Regions from separate parts of the Mesorhizobium sp. M0698 genome, predicted to be linked through region 1. Evidence: predicted binding sites of a transcription regulator. Region 1 holds the regulator's gene; each other region holds the start of a gene.
The links. The regulator PhoB, encoded in region 1, activates phosphate uptake and scavenging genes when phosphate is short. The targets are predictions, from matches to a motif close to TGTCATNNANCTGTCAT.
Positions count from the first base shown of each region.

Region 1 (5,586 bases):
TCGCCAATGAATTCACCGAGGCCGACGGCGACCTCTACACCTCCTCGCTGGTTTCGCTCGGCCTGATCCTCTTCGTCATCACCTTCCTGATCCTTGCCGCCGCCCGCTATATGCTGATGCGGATCGACGCCCGTACGGGAGCCTGACCGATGTCGACATCCTCATCGCTCCACAGCCGCCGCAAAGCCAGGAATTCGGTGATGATGGCGCTTTGCGTCGTCGCCGCCGGCATCGGGCTTGCCTGGCTGGCGCTCATCCTCGGCGCACTGGTCTATAAGGGCACAGCCGGGCTTTCGCTCGCGGTCTTCACCGAGATGACGCCACCACCGGGCGAGGCCGGCGGCCTGCTCAATGCCATCGCGGGCAGCCTGCTGATGACGATCATCGCCGTTGTCGTCGGCACGCCGATCGGCGTGCTGGCGGGAACCTACATGGCCGAGTATGGACGCTTTTCGCGCATCACCACCGTCGTCCGCTTCATCAACGACATCCTGTTGTCGGCGCCGTCGATCATCATCGGCTTGTTTGTCTATGAGCTGATGGTGCGGCCAATGGGACATTTCTCGGCCATTGCCGGCGCCGTTGCGCTTGCCATCCTGGTCATTCCGGTGGTCGTGCGCACCACTGAAGACATGCTCAACCTGGTGCCGAACGCGTTGCGTGAAGCCGGTGCCGCGATCGGCGCGCCACGCTGGGTGGTGATCCGTTCGGTCGCCTACCGCGCCGCATTGTCCGGCATCGTCACCGGCATATTGCTGGCGATAGCACGCATTTCCGGCGAGACGGCGCCGCTGCTCTTCACCGCGCTCAACAACCAGTTCTGGAGCAGCAATATCAACGCGCCGATGGCCAGCCTGCCGGTGACCATCTTCCAGTTCGCTCTCAGCCCTTACGAGGAATGGCAGCAACTGGCGTGGACCGGCGCACTCATAATCACCCTGACGGTTCTGGGCTTGAGCATCCTCGCCCGCAGCCTTACCGGACGCAGAGAGGACAGATGACACAGATGTTGTCCCCAGACATGACGATGGCCGAAACGGTCGTCGAGAAGACGAAGATCGAGGTCAAGAATCTCAACTTCTACTACGGCCAGAGCAAGGCGCTGAAGGACATCAGCCTGTCACTGCCTGAGCGCAGTGTCACGGCCTTCATCGGCCCTTCGGGGTGCGGGAAATCGACGCTGCTGCGTGTGTTCAACCGCATCTATGAGCTCTACCCAAAACAGACGGCCGAGGGCCAGGTGCTGCTCGACGGCAAGAACATTCTCGACCGGTCGCAGGATCTCAACCTCCTCAGGACCAAGATCGGCATGCTGTTCCAGAAGCCGACGCCGTTCCCGATGTCGATCTACGAGAACATCGCCTTCGGCGTCAGGCTCTACGAGAACCTCGGCAAGTCCGAGATGGACGGCCGCGTCGAACAGGCGTTGAAGCGCGCCGCGCTGTGGAGCGAGGTCAAGGACAAGCTCAACGCCAGCGGCTTGAGCCTGTCCGGCGGCCAGCAGCAGCGGCTCTGTATCGCCCGCACCGTGGCCGTGAAGCCGGAAGTCATTCTGCTCGACGAACCGGCTTCGGCCCTCGACCCGCTGTCGACTGCCAAGATCGAGGAACTGATCGACGAATTGCAAGCCGACTATACGATCGTCATCGTCACCCACAACATGCAGCAGGCGGCGCGCGTGTCGCGCCAGACCGCCTTCATGTATCTGGGTGAACTGGTCGAGTTCGACCGGACCGAGAAGATCTTCACGTCGCCCCGCGAGAAGCGCACGCAGGACTACATCACTGGCCGCTTCGGCTGAGCCGTTCCGATCATGCATATGAGGACAGGACCATGGGCGAACACACAGTCGCTTCTTTCGACGAGGATCTCGAGCAGATCAGCAAGCTGATCCGCGACATGGCCGACCTCGCCGGTTCGATGGTCGGCGGGGCGACCAAGGCCCTGTTGAATTCCGACAACGTGCTGGCGCAACGCGTCGTTTCCGACGACGCCATCATGGATGCGCGTCAACGCGAACTGGACGACCGCGCCATCACCCTGATCGCCAAACGCCAGCCGATGGCCCACGATCTTCGCCATGTGGTCGGAGCGATCCGCATGGCGGGCGACCTCGAACGCATCGGCGACCTTGCCAAGAATATCGCCAAGCGCGTGAGTGCGGTCGGCCTCAGCGCCACGCCGCGGGACCTGTCGCATTCCATCGACGCGATGGCGCAGCTGGTTCTCATCCAGGTGCAGGGTGTCATCGAGGAATATGCTGCAGGCGATGCGGCCGCGTTGGCCAAGCTGCGTGCCGCCGACGAGCGCATCGACGTCAAATACACGTCCGTGTTCCGCGAGCTGTTGACCTACATGATGGAAGATCCGCGCAACATCACCGCTTGCACGCACCTGCTGTTCTGCGCCAAGAATCTGGAGCGGATCGGCGACCATGTCACCAACATCGCCGAAAATGCGTATTATGTGCTGACCGGCGAGCAATTGCCGGTCAATCGTCCGAAGCAGGACGAAACGACAATGTCCGCACCGGTGACATGATGGGGGTGCCCAGCCGATGATCGCACCACGCATAATGGTGGTGGAGGACGAGGAGCCATTGGGTGTGCTGCTCCGCTACAATCTCGAATCCGAAGGCTACCAGGTCGAGGTGGTGACACGCGGCGACGAAGCCGAGATCCGTTTGCAGGAGAATGTGCCCGACCTTTTGGTGCTCGACTGGATGATACCAGCGGTTTCCGGCATCGAGCTCTGTCGTCGGTTGCGGGTGCGCCCCGAAACCGAGCGGCTGCCGATCATCATGCTGACCGCGCGCGGCGAGGAGAGCGACCGGGTGCGCGGGCTTTCGACCGGCGCCGACGACTATCTGGTCAAACCGTTTTCGACACCGGAATTCATGGCCAGGGTCAAGGCGCTGCTGCGGCGCGCCAAGCCGGAAGTGCTGTCCAGCGTGCTGAAGGTCGGCGACATCGTGCTCGATCGCGAATCGCACAGGGTCTATCGCAAGAAGAGCGAAATCAGGCTCGGGCCGACCGAATTCCGGCTGCTCGAGTTCATGATGCGGCATCCGGGCCGTGTCTTCTCGCGCAGCCAGTTACTCGATAATGTCTGGGGCGAGACAATCTACATCGACGAACGCACCGTCGACGTGCATGTCGGGCGGCTGCGCAAAGCCGTCAACAACGGCCGGATGCCGGATGTCATCCGCACCATCCGCGGTGCCGGCTATGCGATCAGGGAAGATTGACCCGCCTGGTCAGGCTACGTTCTTTCTGACGCTGGGCCTCATTTGCGCGCCCGGCGCGAAAATCTCCTGGTCGACGAAGCTTAGCGCCCGCATCGCGCAGCCTTCGCGGATCAGCGGCAATTCGTTCGGCTCTGTATCGAAGGAGATCGAGCCCGAATGCTGGCCGCCGGCGGTCTGGGCGATTGCCTTCCGCAAGGCCGGCTCGATCAGATCGAAGGCGGCGGCACTGGCGCCGACCATCGCGACCGGTGCCGGATCGATCAGCGCGAACAGCGAGCCGAGACCGAAACCCAGCGCTTCGCCGGCCTTGCGGTAGGCCTCGCGTTCCGGCCCATCTTTCTCGCGCGCCCGGGCCGCCAGTGCTCGCATGTCGGCGTCGCTGACGTCGGCGATCGGTTCGCTTTCTTCGCTCATCTGCCTGGCGTTGCGCCAGATGGCGTAGTTGCCGGCATAGGCCTCGATGCAGCCGCGCCGCCCGCAACGGCAGAGCGCGCCGCCCGGACGATGGATCATGTGGCCAAATTCGCCACCCGAGGAATGCGTCCCGGTGAACAGTTCGCCCTTCAGCACCAGCCCCATGCCGATGCCATGCGAAAGCAGGATGGCGATGAAGTCGTCGCGATAGCGATCCGGATTGCGCCAGCGCAAAGCCACCGCCATCATGTTGCAGTCGTTCTCCACCGTTGCCGGGATGCCGAATTCGTCCTCCAGCATGTCGGCAAAGGCGATGTCGGTCTGCGGCGTGATCGGCGACCACAGCATGGCGCGTGCAGGGGAGTCGGTAATGCCCTGAATCGCCAGGGCGATGCGGGCGACACTGCGGACGTCAAGGTCTGGATCCTGCAGCCGGCGCCGGACGATGGCCATGCATTCACGGATCAGCTCGTCGCGCGGCATGGTCAGCGTGTCCAGCCGGCGCTGTTCCTCGGCGACCACCTGTCCCGTATAGTCGATAATGGCGGCCGACAGGAAATTCAGCGACAACACCACGGTCAGCACCGCCGCCGCTTCCGGGTTGAGGGCGAGGCCGACCTGCGGACGACCGCGTTTCAACGAAACGGGCTCACTTGCCTTGCTCTCGGCGAGGATGCCTTCCCGTATCAGGTCGGAAGAGATCGCCGATATGGTCGAATGACTGAGGCCGGTAGTAGCTGCGATCTCAGTACGCGATGGCTGGCCGGCCCGGCGCACCGCCGAGATCACCATCGCCCGGTTGCGCCGGCGCAAATCGTCATGGCGGATTCCGACCGACATTGTTTTGCTTTCCTCCCGGTTGCCGCGGCCGCTCATGAACCGGAAGCCGTCGGTAATGTCCGACAAATAGTGTCGGACGCAGGCAAATAGTGTCAGATGCAGGTGGCGCTGTCATCGTTTATTCCGACGCTCGAAAAAACTCGCAGAGTCATCAAAATCCATCAGAATCGATGTTGACAGCAGCCGGAGATCGGGCCAGTATTTTTTCGAGGCTCGAAAAAATTAGAGCTTCTAAGCTGGTCTTTGAGCCAATTGGTCACGCCGTACGCGGCGCAGGGAGGATATGATGAAGAAATTCACGACCGCCATTCTGGCGGGTGTCGCCATGACGCTGGCGCTGGCGTCGGTGGCGCAGGCTAAAGACAAGGTCATCGGCGTTTCCTGGTCGAACTTCCAGGAAGAGCGCTGGAAGACCGACGAGGCCGCAATGAAGGCGGCCATTGAGGCCGCAGGCGACAAGTATATTTCCGCCGACGCACAGTCCAACCCCGGCAAGCAGCTCACCGACGTCGAGAGCCTGATCTCGCAGGGCGCCAGCGCACTGATCATCCTGGCGCAGGACGCCTCGGCCATCGGGCCGGCCGTGCAGAAGGCACTGGACGAAGGCATCCCGGTCGTCGGCTATGACCGGCTGATCGAGAACAAGGACGTGTTCTATCTGACCTTCGACAACAAGGAAGTCGGCCGCATGCAGGCCCGCGAAGTCTTCAAGGTGAAGCCGGAAGGCAACTACGTCTTCATCAAGGGTTCGGGTTCCGATCCGAATGCCGATTTCCTGTTTGCCGGTTCGATGGAGGTGCTGAAGGAGGCCATTGACGGCGGCAAGATCAAGAATGTCGGCGAGGCCTATACGGACGGCTGGCTGCCGGCCAACGCTCAGAAGAACATGGAACAGTTCCTGACCGCCAACGACAACAAGGTCGATGCCGTGGTCGCCGCTAATGACGGCACTGCCGGCGGCGTCGTCGCCGCGCTGACGGCGCAAGGGCTGGCCGGATCGGTTCCGGTTTCGGGCCAGGACGGCGACCACGCCGCGCTGAACCGCATCGCGCTCGGCACACAGACCGTGTCGGTGTGGAAGGATG
Region 1 covers NZ_JAMYPQ010000009.1:198,284-203,869, forward strand. Annotated here, with positions in the region: gene pstC (phosphate ABC transporter permease subunit PstC) at 1-146, shown strand, start outside; gene pstA (phosphate ABC transporter permease PstA) at 150-1,001, shown strand; gene pstB (phosphate ABC transporter ATP-binding protein PstB) at 998-1,801, shown strand; gene phoU (phosphate signaling complex protein PhoU) at 1,834-2,541, shown strand; gene phoB (phosphate regulon transcriptional regulator PhoB) at 2,558-3,247, shown strand; gene NKI16_RS19845 (ROK family protein) at 3,257-4,501, opposite strand; gene xylF (D-xylose ABC transporter substrate-binding protein) at 4,788-5,586, shown strand, end outside.

Region 2 (5,586 bases), on a different contig from region 1:
ATGACGATGGTGTTCATGTCGTTGCTGTTGGTGACGAGCAGCGGCCAAAGATACTGCGTCCAGCCATAGATGAAGAGGATCACGAACAGCGCGGCGATGTTTGTCCGCGACAGCGGCACCAGAATATCGAAAAAGAAGCGCCATGGCCCGGCACCGTCGACACGCGCCGCCTCGACCAATTCGCCCGGTATGGTCATGAAGAACTGGCGAAACAGCAGCGTTGCGGTGGCCGAGGCGATCAGCGGGACGATCAGGCCGGCATAGGTGTCGATCATGCCGAGATCGACCATCACCTTGTAGGTCGGCAGGATGCGCACCTCGACTGGAAGCATCAAGGTGATGAAGATCAGCCAGAAGAAGGTCATGCGCAGCGGAAAGCGAAAGAACACGATCGCGTAGGCCGACAGGATCGAGATGAAGATCTTTCCCACCGCAACGCCGAGCGCCATGATCGTGGTGTTGAGGAGCAGCCTGCCGACGCTGACGCCGCCGATACGACCGATGCCGGCGAACAGCGCCTCGTTGTAATTGTTCCATAGCTGGCCGCCGGGCAAGAGCGGCAGGGGCGGCCTGAGGATCGTTTGCAGCGTGTGCGTCGAGGCAACGAAGGTGTAGTAGATCGGAAAAGCCACGATCAATATGCCGAGGATGAGCACGGCATGGGCGATGAAGGTGCGGAGCGGGGACTGGCCGATCATCGCTTCCCTCAGCCGTAATGGACTTTGCGTTCCACATAGCGGAACTGGATCGCTGTGAGCGCAATGACGATGGCCATCAGGATGACCGACTGCGCCGCCGAATCGCCCAGGATCAGATTGACGAAGCCGTCATTGTAGACCTTGTAGACCAGCGTCTCGGTCGTCTTGCCGGGCCCGCCGCCGGTGACGGCATGAACGATGCCGAACGTGTCGAACAGGGCATAGACGGTGTTGACGACCAGCAGGAAAAAGGTTGTCGGCGCAAGCAGCGGGAAGACGATGGTCCAGAAGCGCTTGGTTTCGCCGGCGCCGTCCATGGCCGCCGCTTCGATCAGCGTTTTCGGCACCGCCTGCAGGCCGGCGACGAAGAACAGGAAGTTATAGCTGATCTGCTTCCAGGCAGCAGCCGACACCAGCAGGATCATGGCGTGGGTGCCGTTGAGCAGCGGGTCCCATACGATGCCGAGGCTTCTCAGCAAATAGGCCAACGAGCCGATCGAGGGATTGAACAGGAAAAGCCAAAGCATGCCGGCAATCGCCGGCGCCACGGCGTAAGGCCATATCAACAGTGTGCGGTAGAGGCCTTTGCCGCGCACGGCCTTCTCGGCCATGACCGCGAGCAGCAGGGCGACAACCATGGCAACGATCGCGGTCGCAAGAGAGAACACTACGGTGACCTTGATCGAGTTGAGGTAGGCCGGATCGGCCAGCACCTTCCGGAAATTGGCAAACCAGACGAACCTGCTCTTCAGCCCGAACGGGTCTTGCCTGAGCATCGACTGGTAAAGCGCCTGACCGGCCGGCCAGTAGAAGAAAACCAGGGTGATGGCGAGTTGTGGCGCCACCAGCAGGTAGGGCAGGATCTTGTTGGGAAAGACGACGCGTGGAGACAGGCTGATTTCCCTCGCTATCCAGGTGTCGCCCACGCGAGCCCGCGTGGGCGATATTCCAACCGACTAACCGAGATAATCCCGTCAGTTCTCCAGCGCTTCCTTGATCGCCGCGTTGCCGCGCGCGACGGCATTGTCGAGCGCCTGCTGAGCGGTTTGCTGGCCAGCCAGCATCTTCTCGATCTCCTCGTTCTGGATATCACGCACCTGCGGCAGATTCGGCAGGCGCACGCCCTTCGAGTTGTCGGTCGGCGCCTTGCCTGTCATCTGCAGGATGGGTGTCTCGCGGCCGGGGTTTTTGTCATAGAAGCCTGATTTCTTGGTCGCCTCGTATGCGGCGAGCGTCACAGGCAGGTATCCCGACTTCTGGTGCAGATATTCCTGCACATCGGTCTTGGACAGATAGACAAAGAAGGCCGCGACGCCCTTGTATTCCTCGTCCGACTTGTTGCCGAACACCCACAGGCTGGCACCGCCCGGCGTCGTGTTCTGCGGGGCACCCTTGGCGTCACTGTCGTAAGGAAGCTGGCCGATGCCATAGTTCATGCCGGACTTGACGATATCGCCGAGGCCGCCCGACGATTCGGTGAAGATGCCGCATTCGCCGGCGAGGAATATCTGCTTGGCTTCGGAGGTGCGCCCGCCATATTTGAATGTGCCGTCCTTGGCCAGGTCAGCGAGCGCCTGGAAGTGGTTGACGAAAATCGGCGCATTGATCTTGAGTTCGACATCACCGCCGGCCAGGCCATTCTGCTGGGTGGCCCAAGGCACGTCATTCCACGCCGCGAAATTCTCCAGGTGGATCCAGGTCAGCCAGGTCGAGGTATAGCCGCAAGGGGCGGCGCCGCTCGTCTTGATCTTCTTGGCAGCTTCCCACACCTCGTTCCACGTCTTGGGCGGATTGTTCACGTCGAGGCCTGCCTTCTGGAAGATGTCCTTGTTGTAGTAGAGGATCGGCGAGGAAGAGTTGTAGGGGAACGATAGCATGGTGCCGTCCGGCTTCGAATAATAGCCGACGATGCCGGGCAGATACTGGCTCTTGTCGAAAGTCATCCCGGCGCCGGTCATCACATCGGCCACCGGCTTTATCGCACCCTCGGCCGCCATCATCACGCCGGTGCCGACGTCGAACACCTGGAGGATATCGGGCGCTTGCCCGGCACGAAAGGCAGCGATGCCGGCATTCAGCGTCTCCGGATAGGTGCCCTTGAACACCGGAACGAGCTCATAGTCGCTCTGGCTGGCGTTGAAATCCTTGGAGATCTTGGCGACGACCTCGGCGTTGGCGCCGGTCATGGCGTGCCACCAGCTGATCTGCGTGACGGCGAAGGCGGAGGTGGTGGAAAGCAGGGTCACGGTGGCGGCGATACCGGCCGCAAAGCCGAAGAACTTCATGTTTCATCTCCCGTTTGTCATTGGCGAAAGGGGCACTTCCGCAAAGCCAATATGTGGCGCTGATGACAATCGGACAACGGTTTTATTGCGGATCAATGAACATCATTCCTTCCTAAAGTGCACTCGCTACCGAAACCGGGCGCAAGAAATCACATCACCGTCTTTTCGGCGCAGCGGCGTCGGTTTTCCCCCGAAAAGACCCGCCTCATGGCCCGCGGGTTAACCATTCGTTAAAATCTCCAAGAACTAATCAGTCACACCTCCCCTGTTAGTTTTGGCAGACCGAGTGAACCAGGATGCTGACGGTCTATAATTGTATTGTAAGTCAGCACGATCCGAGACTGGTTGCGCTTGCCGCACTCGTCTGTGGAATTTCTTGCTTCTCAGCGGTTAATCTCCTTAAGCATGTCGGCCGATCGACCGAGCGAAACCGGCTTGTCTGGCTGATGATCGCCGCAGCCTCGACCGGGTTCGGCATATGGGCGACGCATTTCATCGCCATGACCGCGTTTACGCCGGGAATACCGAACGCATACAATCCGGGATTATCCGCCTTTTCGCTTGCCGCCGCCGTTATCATGACCGCGCTTGGGATGTGGGTCGCCACCTTGCGCCGCGGCATCGACCATTTCCTCGTCGGTGGCGCCATTCTGGGCGGCGCCATCGCGACGATGCACTACATCGGCATGGCAGCTTTCGAGGTCGAAGGCCGGGTCGTATGGAACCTGCTCCTTGTCGCGATATCGCTTCTGGCCGGCGTGACCCTCGCGGCACTGGCGCTCCTTGTCGTCTTGCGCCGTCCGTCAGCGCTCGCGACTTTCGGCGGCGCCGCGCTTTTAACGCTGGCGATTTGCAGCTTGCATTTCATCGCGATGGCTGCGGTGTCGATCATTCCGGATTCCTCGATTGAAATATCCGAACATTCCATCGAGCCCATTTCCCAGGCCTTTGCCGCAGCGGTCGCCAGCCTGATAATCCTTGTGCTATCGGGTGCCGCGCTGTGGATCGACCTGCGCTTTCGCCGCCAGAAGCTCGAGGCCGATCGCATGCACGATCTCGCCAATGCGGCGGTGGAAGGTCTGATCGTTTGCGATGGCACCCGCATTGTCAGCGCCAATGACAGTATGGCGAAGCTGACCGGAACAGCGACAGCCACCCTGAACACGATGCAATTCGGCGAGCTTTTCGACGGACAGAGCGCAGCCGATATGTCCGGCTTCGGCGAACAGGCGCAGGAAGCGAAGTTAAGGGGCAGCGACGGGGCGAGAATTCCTGTCGAGCTGATCGCCAGGAAAATCACCTACTGCGGCAGGCCTCATACGGTGCTTGCCGTTCGCGACATCCGTGAGCGCAAGAAGGCAGAACAAGAGATCCTCCGCCTCGCGCATTTCGATCCGCTTACCGGGCTTGCCAATCGGCGGAGCTTTTCTTCCCGGCTGGAAGCAGAATTCGCCTCGATGGATCGTGGCGGCAAGGATGGACATCTGGCGCTCCTGCTGCTTGACCTTGACCGGTTCAAGCAAGTCAACGACCTCTATGGCCACGGGGCCGGCGATGCTATGCTGCAGAAGCTGGCGCACTGCATTTCCGGCATCCCGCGCCACGGACAGATGCTCGCGCGTCTCGGCGGCGATGAATTTGCCATCATAGCTCCGAACCTCCCCGACCCCCTGGCCGCAGGCCGGATAGCCGAGGACTTGCTGGCGGCGATCCGGGAGGAAAACAGGGTTTCGGTCGGCTCCGGCCTCGTCTCGGCCAGCATCGGCATCGCCTTCTTTCCGCTGGATGCCGAAGACCAGGCCGGCCTGATCAGCCATGCCGACACGGCACTCCATCGCGCCAAAACCGAAGGCAGGGACACTTATCGGTTTTTCGAGATAGCCATGGGCACCGCGGCCCGCGACAAGCGCGTGATGGAGCATGAATTGCGCCAGGCGATCGCCCGCAAGGAGTTCCACCTCGTCTATCAGCCGCAGAAGGAGATCCGCGGCGGCAGGATGATCGGCTTCGAAGCCCTGGTCCGTTGGCAGCACCCTGAGCGGGGTGACATTTCTCCGGCCGTTTTCATCCCCGTGGCCGAGGACAGTGGCACTATCGCGCAGATCGGCGACTGGGTGCTGACGACGGCTTGTAACGATGCTGTTCGCTGGACAAACCCGCTGATGGTCGCCGTCAACGTCTCCGCCGTGCAACTTCACAATCCGAACTTCAGCCGCAAGGTGCACGACGCATTGACGAGATCCGGCCTGGCCCCCGGCAGGCTCGAACTGGAGATCACCGAAACGGCCCTGGTGAAGGACATGCCGCGCGCGCTGGCAACCTTGAGGCAGGTCAAGGCGCTTGGCGTGCATGTGGCGATGGACGATTTTGGCACCGGCTATTCTTCGCTGTCCAACCTCAGCGCCTTTCCCTTCGACAAGATCAAGATCGACGGGTCGTTCATCAAATCGGTCGACAAGAACGCCCAGTTCGCGGCGATCGTTCGCGCCGTGCTGGGGCTTGGACGCGGTCTCGGCCTACCGGTTCTGGCAGAAGGCATCGAGACGCCGGGTGAATTGCAGTTCCTGGACGCCGAGGCTTGCGAGATCGGGCAAGGCTACTAC
Region 2 covers NZ_JAMYPQ010000002.1:85,570-91,155, reverse strand. Annotated here, with positions in the region: gene ugpE (sn-glycerol-3-phosphate ABC transporter permease UgpE) at 1-698, opposite strand, end outside; gene ugpA (sn-glycerol-3-phosphate ABC transporter permease UgpA) at 707-1,591, opposite strand; gene ugpB (sn-glycerol-3-phosphate ABC transporter substrate-binding protein UgpB) at 1,673-2,983, opposite strand; gene NKI16_RS05020 (bifunctional diguanylate cyclase/phosphodiesterase) at 3,280-5,586, shown strand, end outside.
Region 2: a site for PhoB is predicted at 3,046-3,062, ahead of ugpB (sn-glycerol-3-phosphate ABC transporter substrate-binding protein UgpB). Genes of this name have one in related genera too.

Region 3 (5,586 bases), on a different contig from region 1:
TGGTCGAGATACGCACATTGATCTCGATCCTGAGCAGCGTGTAGGACATGAAATTGGGCAGCACTTGCGGCAGGCCGGCAAAGCGCACGCGCTCGAACCAGTTGGCGCCGACGGCGCGCAGGCCTTCTTCGGCGCGCATGTCGATGTTTTCGTTGATCTCGTAGAAGAGCTTGCCGAGGGCGCCGATGGAATGCAGGCCGATGGCGATGATGGCTGCGACCGGGCCGGTCGAGAGGATGGCTGCGAACAGGCCGGCAATGACGATCTCGGGGAAGGCGCGAAGCAGTTCCATGAAGCGCTTGACGACGAGCCTGAGCATCGGACTGGGCGTCAAGTTGCGCGCGGCGATGAAGGAAAAGGGCACCGCAAAGACAAAGCCGATGAAAGTGGAAACCAGCGCCACGTTAAGCGTGGTGAGCATCAGCTCGAAATATTCGGGTAGATAAAAGCCGCCCCAGAGATAGACGCGGCCAAGCGGGAAGTTGAACTCTTGGCTGCCCTTGTCGTGCGGCGATGCGATGTCGAACAGCGCCCGCCAGACGTCGTTCCAGTCCTTGGGAACAAGCCAACCAAGGAAATCCAGTATGTGCGGCAGCCGATCGAAGAAATGTCCGGCATTGGCCTCGTCGGCGAACCACATGGCTGTGCACATGGCGACAAGCAGTGAGCCGATGCCGAGCGCCGTGTAGAACCGGCGCAAGGACGTCTGGCGTCGCCAGGCGTCTGCTGCCTGCCGGACCGCGTCTGAACGAATTGTAGCGGCGAAGGTCATACGGGGTCACGAGCGGACACGCAAAAAGGGCGGCGACCGCATCGGCCCGAAAGTCGACTTTCGGAAAGCACGATGCGGCATCTAAGTGTTAGAGCGTACTTTGTGCGTCCAAGTGGACGCACGTCGCTCTACTGGACGCCGCCCTTTCCGCAATTGTCGTCAGCCGCCGATCGCGGCTTTGCGGGCTTCGACGATGACGCTGTAGAAGTCCGGCTTCACCGGAACGTAGCCGGTGAAATCGCCGCCTTCGATGGCCTCGAAGCAAGGCTTGTCCTTGGCCGGCAGGCTGGTGAAGAAGTTGGCGAGCTTGGCGCTCATGTCGCCGCCGAGTGCGGTGCGCACGACCAGCGGGCCGTTCGGGATCAAGCCGGAGCGCCAGACTTCAACGAAATCGTTGGGGTCCACGGCGCCCTTGGCGACTTCCTTGTGGAAGGTGCCGGAGGTGTAGCCGTTCTTGAAGTCGCCGATGCCAGAGGAATCGTCAACCGCAACATCGACCTTGCCGTCGCGAACCGCGAGGAGGTTGTTCTCGTGGCCGCCATTGAACTGTGTCGAGGCGAAGAAGGTTTCGTTCGAAGCGCCGGTGTCTTTCGGGATCTGGGTCAGCGGGATCAGGTAGCCGGAGGTCGAATCCGGGTCGGCATAGCCGAGCTTCTTGCCCTTGGCCGACTTGATGTCGGTGATGCCGGACGACTTCAGCGCAAGGCCGATCGAATAATAGCCGGTCGCGCCGTCGGTCTGCTGGGTGGTGAGGATCGGGGTCACGGCGTTCGGATCCTTGAGGTAGACGCTGGCATAGCCCGACGCGCCAAGCTCTGCGAAATCGAGCGTGCCGCCGAGCAGGCCCTGGATAACGCCGTCATAGTCGGCGGCCGGGAACAGCGAGACCTTCTCGAAGCCGAATTCGGACTTCAGGTGATCGGCGAGGCACTGAAAGTTGCGCAGCCGGTCCGCTTCGTTTTCACCGCCAAGGATGCCGATGCGGAATTCCTTGATATCCTGGGCGTGAGCGGCGCTTGCCGCGATGGCGAGCAATGAAACGGCGCCAAAAACCATCTTCCTGAACATTATCTCTCTCCTGTTGGTCCCGGCCTCGCGCCGGTAGCGTTCGAATTTTTTGACAGGTGCCTTTGACGCGGGCGGGCGATCAGGCCGTTCTCAATATCCCGGGAATGCGGGCTCGAGCGGTCCGGCGGATGCAGCGATTTTCTGTTTGATGGTGACACTGGTGGAGGTGATGGCCTCGGAGATTTCGCCGCCATTGCTGTCGGCGCCGTAGACCATGCGCACGGCCTCGCGGTTGAGGGCTTCGGGCGGGCCGTCGAAGACGACCTTGCCGGCGGCCATGCCGATGATGCGGTTGCAGTAGGTGCGGGCCGTATCCAGCGTATGCAGATTTGTGATGACGGTGATGCCCTCGCGCAAATTGATGTCCTGCAGCGAATCCATCACCACCTTGGCGTTGAGCGGATCGAGCGAGGCAATCGGCTCATCCGCCAGCAACACCTTCGGCTGCTGCATCATGGCGCGCGCAATCGCAACGCGCTGCTGCTGGCCGCCGGAAAGCGTGCCGGCCGGCTGCAGGGCGGTGCGGGCGATGTCGAGGCGCTCGAGGGCTGCAACCGCCTCGGCGCATTCACCGCGGGAGAACATGCCAAACAGGTTGGACAGCGTCGAGCGGTGGTTGAGCCGGCCGAGCAGCACATTGGTCAGCACATCGAGGCGCGGCACCAGATTGAACTGCTGGAAGATCATGGCGCAGTCGCGCTGCCATCGCCGGAGCGGCGAGCCGCGCAACCCGGAGACCTCGACGCCGTTGAACAGGATGGATCCCTGGCTGGGATCGATGAGGCGGTTAATCATGCGCAGCAGCGTCGATTTGCCGGCGCCGGAGCGGCCAATGATGCCGACCATCTGGCCTTGCGGGATCGCGATGTGAACATTGCTGACGGCGGTGTTCTTGCCGAACCGGCGGGTGACGCCGCGGATTTCGAGCGTAGCTGACATGGTGCAGGCTCCAGTCCAATCGCAATTGAAGGTCTGTTTACCCTGGCTAGCGCAGCCGCATGAACCTGCAGTGTCGGAACGATGTCAGTTTTGTTACTGCCCACAGCCTGGAGCGGGGCGGGATCAACTCGGCGCGAGAAGCTCGAATGGTGAATGGTGAATGGTGAATGGTGAATAGTGAATAGTGAATAGTGAATGGTGGCAAGAGAGGCTTCCCTAAGCCTCGAAACCTATCCGTCCCGCCATTCACTATTCACCATTCACCGTTCACGATCCCTTAGACGCCATATTTCTCCAGAAACGCCTCCGCCGACAATTCCCGAAAATCGTCGAGCGCGGCGCGCAGCCTTGCATGGTCCCAGTCCCACCAGGCGAGCGCCTGGTAGCGCTCCGCGGTGCGGCGGTCGAAGCGTTCGCGGATCGGCTTGGCCGGTACGCCGGCGACGACGGTGTAGGGCGCGACGTCCTTCGACACCACCGCGCCGGCACCGACCGCCGCGCCATCGCCGACGGTGACGCCCGGCAGGATGGTCGAGCCGTGGCCGAGCCAGGTGTCGTGGCCGATGGTGACGCGTTTGGCGCGGCGCTTGGCGAAGAATTCGCTCTCGTGCTCGGCGTCATCCCAATAGTCGGAGGCGCGATAGGTGAAATGGTGCAGCGTCGGCCGCCAGGTCGGATGGTTGGTAGCGTTGATGCGCACGCTTGCGGCGATGTTGGCGAATTTGCCGATCGTTGCGCACCAGACGCCGCAGTCCTGCATCATGTAGGAATAGTCGCCGAGCGTGCTTTCGGAAACCCGGCAGCGCTCGGCGATCTCGGTCCAGCGGCCAAGCGTCGAGTTCTCGACTTCCGCCGTCTCGTGGATCAGCGGCGCCTCCGACAGTTTCCTGGTCATGCGGCGATTTTCCCGGCGGCGAAGGCGGTCACGTCGATGACGCGATCGGCGACCGCCTCACGCACGTCGTGATCGTGGAAGATGCCGAGCAAAGCGACCCCCGCTGCCTTCTTGGCGGCGATCAGGGAAATCACCACATCGCGGTTCCTGGCGTCGAGCGAAGCGGTCGGCTCGTCGAGCAGCAGGATCGGGTGCTCGGTGCTGAAGCCGCGCGCGATGTTGACGCGCTGCTGTTCACCGCCGGAGAACGTCGCCGGCGGCAGCGCCCAGAGCTTCTCCGGCAGGTTGAGCTGCGCCAGCAAGGCGCGTGCCTTGCCGTGCGCGACCTCGCGCTCCTCGCCGCGCTCGACCAGCGGTTCGGCCACGACGTCGAGCGCGGAGACACGCGGCACGGTGCGCAGGAACTGGCTGACATAGCCGATGGTAAGCCGGCGCACGGCAAGCACGGTGCGCGGGCTGGCCGAGGCGAGATCGATGAGCCCGCCCTCGTGCTGGACGATGATCTGGCCTTCATCGGCGGCATAATTTCCGTAGAGCATTTTCAGGATCGAGCTCTTGCCGGCGCCGGACGGGCCGCCGAGCACGGCGCATTCGCTGGCCCTGATCGCGAATGAGACACCGGCGACCACCGGCAGTTTGATGCCGTCGCGCAGGTGCATGGTGAAGCTCTTCGCGACATCGGAGACAACGAGCGGGGTTGCCATCAGAGGGTTCTCCCGTTCGGCGCTTCGCCGGCCCGCAATGTCTTCGCCTGAGCACCCCCCTCTGGCCTGCCGGCCATCTCCCCCTCAAGGGGGGAGATTGGCAGCCTCCCCGTCTCGCTCGTTCTGCAACGTTGGAGAGTGGCGAAACCGTACGCGGCAGCTAATCTCCCCCCTTGAGGGGGAGATGGCCGGAAGGCCAGAGGGGGGTACGCCGGAACAATCATCGTCACACCTGCAGAATCGAGGAGACAAGCAACTGGGTATAAGGCGCGCGCGGATCGTCGAGGACGCGGTCGGTGAGGCCGCTTTCGACGACGCGGCCGTCCTTCATCACCATCATGCGCTGCGACAACAGCCGCGCCACGGCGAGATCGTGGGTGACGACGATGGCGGCCAGGCCGAGATCGGTGACCAGGCCGCGCAACAGATCGAGCAGGCGCGCCTGCACCGAGACGTCGAGGCCGCCGGTTGGCTCGTCCATGAACACCAGCCGCGGCCCGGTGACGAGGTTGCGGGCGATCTGCAGGCGCTGGCGCATGCCTCCGGAAAAGGCGCGCGGCTCGTCGTCGATGCGGTCTTCGTCGATCTCGACACGAGACAACCAGTCGACCGCCGTTGCGCGGATCCTGCCATAGTGACGGTCGCCGACCGCCATCAGCCGCTCACCGACATTGGCGCCGGCCGACACCGTCATGCGCAGCCCGTCGGCCGGGTTCTGATGGACAAAACCCCAATCGGTGCGCATCAGGAAGCGGCGCTCGGCCTCGCTCATGCGGTAAAGTTCGCGAAACTGGCCGTCGCGCATCCGGTAGCTGGCGGTGCCGGAGCTGGGCAGCAGTCGAGTTGACAGGCAGTTGAGCAAAGTCGTCTTGCCGGAGCCGGATTCGCCGACCACCGCCAGCACTTCGCCCGGCCAGAGGTCAAAAGTGACGTTCTCGCAGCCGACGCGCGAGCCGTAGAATTTGGACAGCGCCGAAACGCGCAGCAGCGGTTCGTCTGTCATTGCGCCGGCTCCGTTTTTCCTGGGGCAAGATGGGTCTCGGGCGCGAGATGGCCGCGGTGGCCTTCCGCGCGCCGCTTCTCGCAATGATCGGTGTCGGAGCAGACGAACATGTGGCCGCCATGGTCGTCGAGGATGACCTCGTCGAGATAGACGTTCTCGGCCGCGCACAGCGCGCAGGGCTGGTCGAAGGTCTGCACCTCGAACG
Region 3 covers NZ_JAMYPQ010000002.1:199,872-205,457, forward strand. Annotated here, with positions in the region: gene phnE (phosphonate ABC transporter, permease protein PhnE) at 1-772, opposite strand, end outside; gene phnD (phosphonate ABC transporter substrate-binding protein) at 932-1,840, opposite strand; gene phnC (phosphonate ABC transporter ATP-binding protein) at 1,931-2,779, opposite strand; gene NKI16_RS05595 (DapH/DapD/GlmU-related protein) at 3,057-3,674, opposite strand; gene phnL (phosphonate C-P lyase system protein PhnL) at 3,671-4,378, opposite strand; gene phnK (phosphonate C-P lyase system protein PhnK) at 4,605-5,381, opposite strand; gene NKI16_RS05610 (alpha-D-ribose 1-methylphosphonate 5-phosphate C-P-lyase PhnJ) at 5,378-5,586, opposite strand, start outside.
Region 3: a site for PhoB is predicted at 2,861-2,877, ahead of phnC (phosphonate ABC transporter ATP-binding protein). Genes of this name have one in related genera too.

Region 4 (5,586 bases), on a different contig from region 1:
TGCACCTCTTTTGCACGATTTGGTATCAGCCTTCGGTACTAGTCCTGATAGCTCTTCCCGAAAAGTATCGAAAGGCCTAGCTCTCCGCCAGTCCATTACAGGAGACTAGCCATGACGAGCCTCTTCACCTCGATACTTCTCGCCCTGGTCGGCATCGCAGCCGCGCCGGCAGTTCAGGCCGCTGAACTCTGGCGCACCGGCGGCCTCGAGCAGCCTGAATCGGCGCTGTTCGACGCCGCCGGCCAGCGCGTTGTCGTCTCGAACATCGTCGGCAATCCCGGCGAAGCCGACGGCAACGGCTATCTGTCGATCCTGTCGATGGACGGCAAGCTAGTCACGCAACACTGGACCGACGGCATGGACGCGCCCAAGGGCATGGCGATTGTCGGCGGCAAACTCTACGTCGCCGACCTCACCCATGTGCGCGTCGTCGATCTCGCAAGCGGCAAGCTAACATCGACGATCGACGTGCCGAACGCGGTCTTCCTCAACGACGTGACCGCCGACGCGTCCGGCAAGATCTATGTCACGGATATGCTTGCCGATACGATCTATCGCATCGACGGCGACCGGCCCGAACCGTTCGTCAGGGATGCGGCGCTTGCTTCGCCGAATGGCATCTTCGCCGATGGCGGCCGGCTGATCGTCGCTTCCTGGGGCAAGGGCATCAAGCCCGACTTCAGCACCGCGGAGCCGGGCGGCCTGCTCTCGGTCGATCTTGCTACCAAGGCCGTTTCGCCACTGCCCGGCGCGGAAAAGTTTGCCAACCTCGATGGCGTCGTTGCCATCGGCGGCAGCATCTACGCCACCGCGTATATGACCGGCACGCTCTACCGCTACAAAGCCGGCGGCACGCCGCAAGCGGTTGCGACGTTCAAGCCGGGCAGCGCCGACATCGGCACCGACGGCAAGTCGACAATCTTCGTGCCGCTGATGAACGACGGCGAGATCGCGGCATTGGGCCTCGACTAAGCCAGCCATCGGCTCAGGCGGCGGGCGCGGCTTTCTTCAGCTGCGCCCGCGATCCGTGATCGAGGCGGCATAAGTCACCAGCGGCTGCTTGACGCCGTGGTTGATCAGCATGCGGCGTATCTGCGGCGAAGCGCCTGATATAATGAAGCGAACGCCGGCGCGGCTCGCCTTGTGGGCCGCACCCTCGATGACATTGGCCGCCGTTGAATCGAAGAACGGCACCGCCGAACAGTCGAGGATGAAGTTCCTGCGCTGGCGCGGTCGGCGACGTCTTCCTGCGCCAAGGATTGATCGTCTGCCTCCAAACATGCAGCACTCTTTGCCAGCCGATGCGCTGTCATGCTACAAACCTCGGCATCGTTTGGCGGGACATCCACTGCGATCCCGATTTCACAGGCACGACTTCAAAAGGATGAGCGGGTGAAGATATTCAAAGCGTTGGCGACCTCGACAGCCTTGCTGTCGATGGTTTTCCTGCTGGCAGGCTGCGGTCATGGCCTGATCAATAGGCTGATTTGAGTCAGGTGCCGTCGGCCCGCCCAAGCCATCGCTGCAGGAACCGTGCCGCAAGCCAGCACAGCATCGCCCAGGCAAAGCCGGCGCACCAGCCGGCCAATACGTCGGACGGCCAGTGGACGCCGAGATAGATGCGGCTGATGCCGACCACCACCGTCGTCAGCACCGCCAGCCCGAGTACATAGATCTTCGTTGTCCGCCCGGGCAAAAACCGCGCCGCCATGCTGCCCAGCGTCAAATATGTCACCGCCGACAGCATGGCGTGGCCGCTCGGAAACGAAAGCGATGCCACATCGGCGAGATGCGAGACCAGATCAGGGCGCGGTCGGTCGATATCGAATTTCAGCACGCTTGACAGGAGCTGGCCGCCCGCTACCGCGACGAACATGAGAAGCGCCGCGCCTGGCCTGCGGATAAGGAGCAGATAGACGATCATTGCTGCCGTGATCAGCACCAGTACGCTGGCGCTGCCGAGGCTGGTGATGTCGCGCATCGCCCCTTCCAGCCACGCCGGTCCGATCGGATTGTCAGGCTGCCCGGCCTCGCGGAAGGCAAGCAGGATTTCGGTGTCGAAGGCATGCGGCGTGGTGGCCCGCGCCAGCTCCATCAGCTCCTCGAACCCCCACAGCCCGCCGGCAATGACCAGCCCGGCAAGCAGAACCGGGAACTCCAGCCAGTTGCGCAGTCTGCTTGCAATCTTCTTCATCGGCCCGATCGCAGTTACAGCCTTTGCAGATAGGGCCCGAGCGTGATCAGCGCCACAGCTGCGATGGCAAGCACGATGCCGGTTGCCTGTAAGGCATTGACGCGCTCGCCGAAGAAGACCAGCGCCACCACATTCACCGACACCAGCTGGATCACCGCCGACAGGCTGAACGACACCGACATGCCGAATTCACGGATCAGCCTCAGCATGATCAGATTGCCCAGCGAATAGAGCGCCAACGTCAGCACAATCTTGCCGAGGCTCGGCGCCAGCCCCCACTGTTTTGCGGCCATCGCCGCCAGCAGGAAGATCACCGTCGAAACGCAGAGCTGCCCAAGTCCCCAGAAACTCACTTTTGTTCTCTCCCGATGTGTCCCTACGCGCCTGCCGCAGCTCTTGTTTCCGAAGCGCCGGTCGCGGTCAAGCGGGCCCGATGTTGGACACGAAATCGCAGATGGTAATTAGCCGGCATGTCATCAAACTGTGACCTGCCGGCGATACCGGATTGGCCAGGCAACACGCTCCAGCAATCCATCCAGCCAGAGGCAGGCCCACTATGACCGAACATCGCTCCCCTGACGCCCATTTCCGCACCAGCCTGCTCGAGGAAAACGATGGGCCAGGAGCCAATCCCACCGACAACCGCACCATGGGTGAGATCATCGCCGCGCGGTTCTCGCGCCGCGGCTTCCTCAAGGGCTCGCTTGCCGTCTCGGCCATAGCCGCTACCGTCAGCCCGCTGGCGCTGATCACCGCCGACAATGCCCGCGCCGCCGAAGGCTCCGCCTTCGCTTTTGACGAGCTCGAGGCCGGCATCGACGACAAGCATCACGTCGCACCCGGCTATGACGCCGATGTACTGCTGCGCTGGGGCGATCCGCTGTTCGCCGATTCGCCGGAATTCGATCCGACAAAACAGTCGGCGGAAGCCCAGGCCAGACAATTCGGCTACAACAACGACTATGTCGGCTATATCCCGATCGACGGCTCGGCCGAGCACGGCCTGCTGGTGGTCAACCACGAATACACCAATCCGCACCTGATGTTTCCGGGCCTCGTCACCATCGTCGACGGCAAGGCCAAGCAGGCGCCCCTCAGCAAGGAACAAGTCGACGTCGAGATGACGGCGCATGGCGGCACTATCGTCGAGATACGCAAGGTATCAGGCAAATGGCAGGTCGTTCGCGACGGCAAGCTCAACCGCCGCATCACCTCCAACACCGAGATCGCGCTCTCCGGCCCGGTCGCCGGCCACGACCGCGTCAAGACCAGCGCCGATCCGACCGGCACGAAGGTCATCGGCACCATCAACAATTGCGCCGGCGGCGTCACGCCATGGGGCACCTATGTCATGGCCGAGGAGAACATCCACGGCTATTTCTCGGGCGAGCTGCCGCAGGGGCATAAGGAAGCCGCCAATTACAAGCGCCTCGGCATTCCCGAAGGTGCCTATGAATGGGCAGCGCATTACGACCGTTTCGATATCGGCAAGGAGCCGAACGAGCCGAACCGCTTCGGCTGGATCGTCGAGGTCGACGTCCAGGATCCGACTTCGGCGCCGAGGAAGCGCACCGCGATGGGGCGCTTCAAGCATGAGGGCGCCGAATCGATCGTCGCCAAGGATGGCCGTGTCGTCTTCTATCTCGGTGACGACGAGCGCTTCGACTACGCCTATAAGTTCGTTACCACAGGCAAGTTCAATCCGGACGACCGCGCCGCCAACATGGATTTGCTCGACGACGGCACCTTGCATGTCGCCAAGTTTGCCGACGACGGTTCGGTCGAGTGGCTGCCGATCGTCTTCGGCCAGGGGCCGCTGACGGCGGAGAACGGCTTTGCCGGCCAGGCCGATGTGCTGATCGAGACGCGCCGCGCCGCCGACCTGCTCGGCGCCACCAAGATGGACCGTCCGGAAGACATCCAGCCCAATGCCGCCAACGGCAAGGTCTACGTCATGCTGACCAACAATTCGAAACGAAAAGCCGACCAGGTTGACGCCGCCAACCCACGTGCCGAGAACGCCTTTGGCCATATCATCGAGATCGTCGAGGACGGCGGCGATTTCACTGCGACAAAGGGCAAGTGGGAAATCCTGCTGAAATGCGGCGATCCCGCTGTGGCCGACGTCGGCGCCACCTTCTCGACCGCAACCACCGCCAATGGCTGGTTCGGGATGCCGGATAATTGCGCGGTCGATTCGGCCGGCCGCCTCTGGGTCGCCACCGACGGCCAAGGCCCGAAAGCCACCGGCCGCACCGATGGTCTGTGGGCTGTCGATACGGAGGGGACGGCACGGGCGACATCAAAGCTGTTCTTCCGCGTGCCGATCGGCGCCGAAATGTGCGGTCCCCTGTTTGCGCCGGACGACCAGACCGCCTTCGTTGCCGTCCAGCATCCGGGCGACGGCGGCGAGGACTGGGAGGCTTTCGGCCGTCCGTCCTACTATGAGGATTTGTCGACGCGCTGGCCCGACTTCAAGCCGGACGTGCCGGTGCGCCCGGCGGTCGTTGCCATCACCAGGCAAGGCGGCGGCAAGATCGCGGTCTGACACGCAGCAAGGTCTTGCAGTCTCAAGGAAGGATTTCGGCCATACGAAATCCTTCCTTCCGATACGGGATGCATCCATGCTGGGCATCATGCGCCGACTAATCATTCGGTGCGCTGAACCACGGCCACATTCATTGTGCTTCGCAATCTGAAGCCAATGGACTCGTATAGTGTAATGGCCGCGGCGTTGCTGGCATAGGCGTGGAGATAGGGAACTTCGCCGCGCGCCACTATCCGGTTTGCCACGAATAGGGACAGCAGCTTGCCCAGGCCACCGCCGCGAAATTCCGGATGTGAGCACACCCCGCTGAGTTCGGTATAGCCAGGTTGCTTCATGCGCTCGCCGGCCATTGCCGCAAGCCTGCCCTCGATTTTCACACCCCAAAAATCGCCCAGGCTCAAGGCTTCGAGCGTGAATGGGCCAGGCTTGGTGAGCAATGCCAGGGCGAGCATCTCAGCAGCATCGTCTCGGGTCAGACGATGCACGCGCGGGGCGGAGACGATCTGCAATGGCTGCTCGGCGATCATCTGAACCCCGGCTGCGGTCGAAGTCGCGGAAAGCCCCGTGGGCAGAGCAATCGCGTCCGCTTGAAGCAGGATCACACTCTCGCCCGGGGAGACAAGGTTTTCGAGCGCCCGCAGGCTTTCCGGGTCGTCCGCGCCAGTGGCGGCGAAAGGGACGATCGACGGCCGATATCGCATGGCGAGGTTGTCACCCTCCGCGAAGGCCCGATGTCGCGTCTGAAGCGCGCTCCAGATAGGGCGGTCGAGCAGATGTCTCATTGCGCGGCACCCTCAGGCTTATTTACACGACGGTCGAGAGGGGCAGCGGCGAGGCCGTCCTC
Region 4 covers NZ_JAMYPQ010000012.1:52,113-57,698, forward strand. Annotated here, with positions in the region: gene NKI16_RS22220 (SMP-30/gluconolactonase/LRE family protein) at 112-972, shown strand; partial or broken gene NKI16_RS22225 (sodium-independent anion transporter) at 1,009-1,233, opposite strand; gene NKI16_RS22230 (phosphatase PAP2 family protein) at 1,493-2,194, opposite strand; gene NKI16_RS22235 (hypothetical protein) at 2,209-2,547, opposite strand; gene NKI16_RS22240 (PhoX family protein) at 2,751-4,742, shown strand; gene NKI16_RS22245 (GNAT family N-acetyltransferase) at 4,844-5,524, opposite strand; gene NKI16_RS22250 (MarR family winged helix-turn-helix transcriptional regulator) at 5,521-5,586, opposite strand, start outside.
Region 4: a site for PhoB is predicted at 2,666-2,682, ahead of NKI16_RS22240 (PhoX family protein). Genes of this name have one in related genera too.